DNA from 2 places in the Rossellomorea sp. ABR4_004 genome. Region 2 is predicted to be linked to the other one. Evidence: riboswitches for the same ligand, from Rfam matches in the RefSeq annotation. Region 2 holds a riboswitch; the other holds the start of a gene.
What was found. A riboswitch is a leader RNA that binds a small molecule or an ion and turns the genes downstream of it on or off. The one in region 2 is predicted to bind cobalamin.
Positions count from the first base shown of each region.

Region 1: it holds a riboswitch for cobalamin, as region 2 does, so the genes downstream of both, ACXAF2_RS07290 (hypothetical protein) here and ACXAF2_RS15075 (hypothetical protein) in region 2, are expected to answer to the same signal.

Region 1 is NZ_JBSWVM010000001.1:1,387,582-1,391,797, forward strand. It holds gene ACXAF2_RS07280 (copper homeostasis protein CutC) at 1-575, opposite strand, end outside; gene ACXAF2_RS07285 (ABC transporter substrate-binding protein) at 796-1,734, opposite strand; gene ACXAF2_RS07290 (hypothetical protein) at 1,738-2,277, opposite strand; cobalamin riboswitch at 2,444-2,630, opposite strand; gene ACXAF2_RS07295 (hypothetical protein) at 2,761-3,093, shown strand; gene ACXAF2_RS07300 (DUF2584 domain-containing protein) at 3,133-3,375, opposite strand; gene ACXAF2_RS07305 (alpha/beta hydrolase family protein) at 3,605-4,216, opposite strand, start outside.
Region 2 is NZ_JBSWVM010000002.1:445,049-449,264, forward strand. It holds gene prpD (2-methylcitrate dehydratase) at 1-1,115, opposite strand, end outside; gene mmgD (citrate synthase) at 1,219-2,334, opposite strand; gene ACXAF2_RS15075 (hypothetical protein) at 2,335-2,559, opposite strand; cobalamin riboswitch at 2,736-2,933, opposite strand; gene ACXAF2_RS15080 (IDEAL domain-containing protein) at 3,124-3,348, shown strand; gene ACXAF2_RS15085 (hypothetical protein) at 3,514-3,687, shown strand; gene ACXAF2_RS15090 (C45 family autoproteolytic acyltransferase/hydolase) at 3,775-4,216, opposite strand, start outside.

The DNA of each region.
Region 1 (4,216 bases), on a different contig from region 2:
TGTATTTCGCCTATATTTTTCACCGTTAAACCCGAGCCTGGCATGATAATGGGACCACCCATTTTCTCTATTTCCCTCAGTTCACCAATCGTATCCAGTCCCTTACTCACTTCAGATTTTCCTCCTGATGTGAGAATTCGATCAACATTTAAGCCAGAATGGAATATTCCTTTACATAAGGCTACTGGATCATCTGACTGGTCGATAGCGCGGTGAAAAGTAATCGATTGACCCTTCGCACTTTGTACGATCTCTTTTAAAGCGTGGGAATCAAGCTTACCTTCATGTGATAATGCGCCAAAAACGATGCCACAGCCTCCCAGTTCAACTATGGTCCTAACTTGATCGGCCATGGTATGCAATTCATCAGACTGATACGAGAAAGATTTACTATGTAATCGGATCATAATCTGAACAGGAATCGAAACAGTCTTTAATACTTTTTCTATCACATGAAAATCAGGAGTTAATCCTCCCTCATGTATGGCAGACACCAATTCAAGTCGATCTGCTCCGGATGCTTCTGCAACTTTGGCATCCTCCTCATTCAAGACTATGACTTCCAGTTTGCTCATGTTGAATTCTCCTAACGTAATGATGTTACGTTAACTTTATCACAATGTTGAAGATTGTTGAACTTGTGATGAAAAGGATTTCCCCGAAAAAATGTTGCTATTAAGAAAGAAGACAGTACGAATACGTTTACTTTATAAAACCTATAAAAAGTAACAATCTATCAGAAAAAGACAATGATTCCTCTTGCAAATCATTGTCTTACTCTCCTCACATCCAACCTTATTCGGAAAATAAATCTGGATACACGGTTTTTGCTGTTAGCTCAACGGCTTCTCCAATACGGGGTCCCGGTCTTGACATAATGTCTGAATCCAAGAAATAGACTTGGTCATTTTTCACTGCATTTACATCTTTCCAGCTTTCCCGTGACTTGATTTCAGCTGTCGGCTCGTCGACATACCCCACTGTCGTCAAAATCATATTAGGATTCCGTTTAATGATTTCTTCTTCGCCTACTTTCACCCAGCCTTTTTGGTCTACAAAAATATTCTCGACCCCAGCCGTTTCCAGTATTTCCTGCTGAAACGTTTCTGCACCTGCTGTATAAATATCAGGGGAGGGACTGATTTCAAAATATACTTGTTCTTTTTCCTTTAGTGTACTTACCTTTTCTTTCACATCTGAAATTTGTTGCTTGATGCCGTCTACCAATTCGTCCCCCTTCTTCTCTACTCCCATTACCGTTGCAATTTGTTCAATATCCCCATAAACATCTTCAAAGGTTTGGGCAGATTGAATGACGAATACGTTTAATCCTGCCTCCTCAAGCTGCTTCACTCCGGCATCATCTCCAGTGGTATAGGCAATGACAGCATCAGGCTTTAGCGCAATGACCTCTTCAGCATTGACCGTCATGGAATCCGATACTCTTTTAATCTCTTTCGCTTCTTCAGGATAGTTGTCGAATTCAGTTGCCCCGACTACCTTATCTCCAGCTCCGATGGCAAAGAGAATCTCTGTGTTACTCGGCTGTAAGGAAATAACGGTTTCCGGCACTTTCTCAAAGCTAATCTTTTCCCCCCTGTCATCAGTCACAGAATAAGACTCATTTTCAGGCTTGACTTCCTTTGTGGATGTTACTTCTTCCCCATTGCTGCACCCTGCGACAACAACCAGGATAATTGATAATAGTAAACTACTTAACCATGACTTTTTCATATTTCATCTTCCCCGCTTCTCTATATTTTTTTCGCGATACGATTTACTCACAAAAGGAATTTCTTCAATCCCTTCACATTTATTCACATACACAGCCATTACAAACAGGACATTTGCCAGTAAATGAGCGTATTTAAATAAAATATTCTCCACTTTCATCTCAGTACTGACTTTATGTAAGGCACGGACGGACTTTTTCGCTTCACTGCGACAGGTATGAAGCGTACATGCGGCTGTACAGCCTTGAGGAAGGACAAAGGTTTGGATACGATCCTCGACTTCCAACACATAACGGTCGTACATTTGGCTCAATTTATTCAAGTCCTCTTCCATGATGGCCGTCATCCCCCGCACCGAGCCATTGAGATGGTACGCCATCTCAGCTAAATATAGTAAATCGTCGTGCACTTTCGGTAAGTGTTCCGTCAATGATGACGCGAGTCCGATTTTAGTCGACAGTGAATCGGTCCGGATCTCAAAATCTACGGTTGAAACAGACTCACGCATATAGGGATAACATAAGTAGCGGAAATCCTTTGCCATATGTAAGTTCCTCCTTTCTGAATGATGTTTGTGAAACACCTATCGTATCTTCCGGGAGGGTACATAAACACAAAAAAACCACCCAAGAATATTGGCCGGCAGTTGTCATCCATATGAAAATAGAGATGCTAAAAAGCCGCACCATACCCTTAACTTCCGAAGAGCATAATACGATGAAAAAAAGGCAGGTATCCTGGCTCGTGCGTCAGCCTACTCTAAGAACCTTCCCATCTGAATGATCAAATAGTGGTTTTCTTCTTATTTCGTCAGCACTTACAGTTGCGGAAACAGCTTCGGATTCACACCGAATTCCCTTTATGCTAAAGATCAGCACCTAATTTCTGCGTGGGTTTATTCACTTAAGGAACATTATACCACTATATCCATATGAAAGTTGATGAAGTTTTGCAGAAAAAACAAACATGTTGACGTACAAGCTTGAATATCTTTTGAGTATGTGAAGAAATGATAAGGAGGAAAAACATGAAGCGATTGGTTGTTTTGATATTATGCGTATTCTTATTGAGTGCATGCGGCGACAAAGAACCTGCATCCTATGAATTATGTGGATACGGGGATATGATGGTGGTGAACAAGAAGGAATATGTGAAGGTCCCTGAGGAGAAGAAGCTGGTCCTGGATGAAAAGCTCGGGGCTATTAAAGAAAAGATTGACAGTCAATATCACCCTGTCAATGACTTCACGGCAAATACACTGAAAAAAGGGACACCCATCTATAGCGTGAAGGATCACAGCAACTACCTGATCGCCCAGACAGAGGATAATCGCTATATTTTATATGAGGAAATACAATAAAAGGAGGGCTGTAAGCGAATGTTTACAGCCCTCCTTTACTTAGTTCGTGGAATTCAAGGAAATCAACCGATACAGGATCGTCGTTTTCTCATCCGTCCACTCCATCTTTTCGATCCTTCCGTAACCACTGGGATCACTGTGTTTCGTTTTTCTGACATCTATCGGAATATGCATAGGATAAAGACGATATCCATTCTTTTGAAGCTCGAACAGATTCTCTTCTTTCCGCACTTCTTTTCCTTTTGTCACAATCATCGTGTTTAACTCCAAGCCCATTCCCATTTCGCTTGACCTCAATCCTTTTTTTATTTGCTCTATTTTAACATAAGAACTGCCTAGGCTCTGTCAATTAGTATGTGCTGGATGGTGAGACCCCGGAGGCGAAGCCGAGGAGGCTCACCGCCAGCCCCGCGGAAAGCGAGCATCCTGTAGCGGAAATCAACTATTACTTTCTTCATTAAGATAGCTACAAGCTTTGATCAAAGAAGAGCCTTATTTAATACACCACTGTCTATTGATTTTTCATCCATGTGCATAGCATGGAGACAATTTGTTGATTCTTTCGTGGTGGAAAATAATGCGTAAACTCTTTGAAGTATCGGGACGAAACAGATTTCTCCAATTCTTTCAGTCTTTTTTCTAATCTATATGCATGCTCAACTGAAACGTTCTGATCCTTTTCACCGTGAATGATCAATACGGGAGCCTTTAGGTTTTCTAATTCGTATAGTGGGGTACGCCATTCGTATCGTTCCGGAACTTTATTGGGACTGCCCCCTATGACTCGTTTCATCATTCTCCTGAGATCCTTCCGTTCGTCATATGTTAAGAACATATCCGATACTCCTCCCCATGTAACAACGGAGGTGACGTCCCTCTGCTCGATACCTGTCATTAGCGCCATGACCCCACCACGGGAAAAACCAAACACATGAATCCGGTCATGGGCCACTCTATGATAGTCTTTAAGCAATTCAACACCCGAAATGGCGTCTTCACGATCGTCCCCCGCAAAATCTTCATTTCCCTCTCCTCCCAGATTACCTCGGTAATAGGGAGCAAATACAATGAAACCGTGAGAAGCAAATTGAGCGATTCTCGCCGGCCGCACCATGCCGACACC
Region 2 (4,216 bases):
TCGATTCTTGGATCCAGGGCTGTTTCATTTTCATAATCTTCCGCTCTGATATCGCCTTTGAGCAATCCGATGGCTGTGATGTACTGCAAACAATGATCGCGATCCGCCGGATTATGAAGAGGACCTGTTTTATCAATGATGCGTATAGCTGATTCATGGGTCATGATCCTGATTTCATCGATTTCATCAAGTCGGTTAATCACTGTTGGGTGGAGCTTTACCGCACACTCAGCTGCTGTCTGTGCATGGAATTCTGCCGGATAAGATACTTTGAACAGTATGTTTTCCATAACATACGATTCAAGCGGACGGCCCAGTACCAATTCTTTTTTATTGAAGAGTATATCCTGGAATCCCCATCCAGGCGCTGAAAGTCCGGTTGGATAGCCCATCTCACCTTTTACAGCCATCATTGCCAAGTGAACGCCCCTGCTTGTTGCGTCTCCTGCAGCCCAGGATTTACGCGAGCCTGTATTTGGAGCATGTCGGTATGTTCGCAAGCTTGAATTGTCAATCCATGCATTCGATAACGCATTTATGATTTCCTGACGAGATCCACCCAACATCTTCGTTACAACAGCTGTCGTTGCAATTTTCACAAATAGAACATGGTCGAGCCCTACACGATTCAAGCTATTTTCCAAGGCCAGTACTCCCTGAATCTCGTGGGCCTTGATCATCATTTCTAGCACATCCCGAACTTGTAAGGGTTCTTTCCCTTCCGAAATCCTTACCCGGCTTACATAATCCGCTACAGCCAGAATGCCTCCAAGGTTGTCAGATGGATGTCCCCACTCAGCAGCGAGCCACGTATCGTTGTAATCCAGCCAGCGGATCATGCACCCAATGTTGAATGCCCCTTTCACAGGATCAAGGACGAACGATGTACCTGGCACTCGAGTCCCATTCGGTACAATTGTCCCGGGTACGACAGGTCCCAGAAGCTTCGTGCATTCCGGATATTTCAGAGCGAGAATTCCGCATCCAATCGTATCAAACAATACATAGCGTGCCGTTTCATATGCTTCCGTACTTGTGATATCTTTATCTAATACATAATCAGCTATTTCTTCCAATAACACATCGGTTTTCGTCGTTTCGTTCGTTTTCAGCATGAGATACCTTCCTTTTCTGTTAAAAGTTATTTATGATATAAATGGGTATTCGCCAAAATATCCATTTGCTATTAGGCGAGCGACGTTACAACTCCCCAGTTGTTTAATTAAATACACGTCGCTCGCCTGTATAATGTACTCGCGGACGGAAGAGTCGATTATTGCCGTGCTGCTCAATCACATGCGCACAAAGTCCGACTGTTCTGGCACTAAAGAAGATTGGAGTATATAGTGGAATAGGTATCCCCAACATCCAATAGACCGGAGCTGCATAATAATCAAGATTCGGATAGATCCCTTTCTCTCTCTCCATTACTCTCTCACCAGCTTCACACATTTCATATAAAAGGTGGTCGCCTTTTACATCACATAGTTCTTTTAACGCTTCCTTCATCATTAATGCCCGCGGGTCCATCTTCTTCATATACACGCGATGCCCAAATCCCATGATCTTTTCTTTTTTCATCATTTTCATTTCGAGCAACTCCTCAAATGCTGCCACACTGCCTGCTTCATTTAGCATGTACATAACCGCTTCATTCGCCCCTCCGTGAAGATTCCCTTTCAAGGAAGCCACCGCACCAGTTAAAGCACCGTATAAATCAGAATGAGTAGACGCGATCACCCTCGCCGTGAAAGTGGAATTCGGCATTTCATGCTCACTATAAAGGACTAAAGAACGGTCAAATATCTTTTCTTCCAGGTGAGAAGGGACTCGCCCAGTGATCATGTAAAAGAAATTTGCACTGTATGATAGATTTTCGTTTGGACGGATCGGCTCCATTTGCTGAATGATCCGATAGCTATTCGCTACAACGTTGGGCACCATTCCAAGAAGTTGATAAGCCCTCTCTTTATTCACGGGTAATGAACGATCATCGAGTTTGTTGTCATGTCCTGCAAGTGCTGAAATTCCTGTTCTAAGACCATCCATGGGATGTGTATTTCCCGGAAGCTGTTTGAATATTTCAAGCAGTTCCCCAGGTATTTCATATTCACCTTTCAACACCTTTTCCACCGCTTCTTTCTCTGCAGAATCCGGCAATCTCTCTTCCAGAAGTAAATGGACAATATCCATATACTCTTTAGATTGTGATAGTTTAATAAGGTCATAACCCTGGATGACAATTTCACTTTGTACCGTATCTAAAAACGAGATCTTTGTTTCTGCCGCAACAACACCATCAAGTCCCGGGAAAAATTTTTCTTTAGCTTCCAATCATCTCATCCTCCTATCTCCAAATAACTCATCATTTATTTTGTTGTAAGCCCTTTCAAGATTACTCAGACAAACTTCTTTTTCTTCACTTTTTTCTATCCGCATCATGATTTCTTCTGTCAATCGCTGATAATTCGAAGGAAGCATAAGTGACTTTTCTCCACTGAAGTTGTTCATAATGCACGTTTTGAAGTAATCGGTAAAATACTCAACTGTTCCATACAAAGAAGTTCACCTCGAATCCGTCTTGTTTATTCATGGACAATAAAAAAACAACTTCTAAAAAGAAGTTGTTAAGATCGAACTGATGCTTAAATAAACATTTTCTGCTCCCCCAAAAAGCCAAAACAAAAAATGTTGATCACTCGTTCGCACTTAACACCCCCTATCCTCGTAGGTATTGATGTGTGCTGAAACAGGCAGGTCTCCTGACTTATGATCATCACTCTCCGAACCTTCCCATCTTCACATTTCTAAAGACAGTGGCTTTTTCGAATCGCTCCCAATTACAGTTGCGGGACAGCGTCGGACTCTAACCGAACTTCCCTATTAAGTAGAGGATCGTCATATCCCTCTACACCTGCTTCTACACGTATTCAGTTTTCCAATCAAACATATCAAATATTTCTAAAAATTACAAACTATTTTATTATTTGTATTATTATCCATCCAATGAAACTGGATTCCAACTACCTTCCCTTCAATTAAATTTAATTTTTTTAATTAAAATGTTTGAATATTGAGATAATGGTTAGTATAATAGAAAAAAGGTCAAGGAGTTGATTTTTCATGAAGAAGTACTTGCTAAATTCACCACAGTCCGAGGTACCCGGCATAGACTCTCTTTTTGCAGAAATGATTTTGGACAAGGCCCTGCTAACATTCCGGAAAGAGCAACTCGAACAGAAAATCGACCAATCATTACGTGATCGAAACAAAGAGGAATTCCTGCGGTTGACGGAGGAGTTAAATCAGATCCGTAAAGATCACGAGGAAAAGGATGTAACAGTATAAAAAATTGATTGGATATAAATAAGCCATTGGTTTCTAGATAATGAAAAGGGGAGAATGTTCTTGCTGACTTTGGCAGCGGCATTCTCTCTTTTTTATTTCGGTGAGTAATTCATTGAAGACTTGCACATGATAATGGTGAATCATTTAGTGAGGAGATGAACGGCTATGAACGTTAAAAGCGAATTACAAGAAGCACAAGATATTATCCATAAAGCACATCTTCATTTAAAACAAGTAAATTCAAATAGCATGGAATCAGAAGCGTGTCACTTTGCTCAAAGGGAACTTGAAAAAGCACAACAAAAAATCCAACAGGTGCAACAACAAATCAATGAATAGCTGGTTCAACCAATGATGGCCCCCTAAGTAAAAAAGGGGCCATTACTTATGTTCTAATTGCCCCCTATAAATTACAATTCCCGATTCCTAACCCTCCTGAATAAAACCATTTAAACTCCCCTCAAGAATGCCTTCTCCATTCACCCAATCCCGGAAGTTTATGTCCAGGACCTGACTGCTCCTGGCAATGGTTGTGAGGATCCTTGAATGTTGATAGGAATATGAAAAGGTATGAAGGGTTCCGAATAAATTCTCGTAATCTGTGAAAAAAATAGGTGACTCTACGCTTTTAAAATGGTGGAACATGTCATGATGGGAAAGTCTCATATCCATTAACCCTAGCAGATGGTTATTCCGTTGGATCGATCCTTCTATAGAGTCCCGATTTTTACTAGTAAGCTGTTCATCCTGAAAATGGTTCACGCATGATAAGGTGGAGTCTCCATACCTGATAGTCACTTTCTCTGAGCTTGCTTCGACTTCTGCCATATTTCCTTTTCCATCTCCAAGGGAAAAATTATAACAGGCG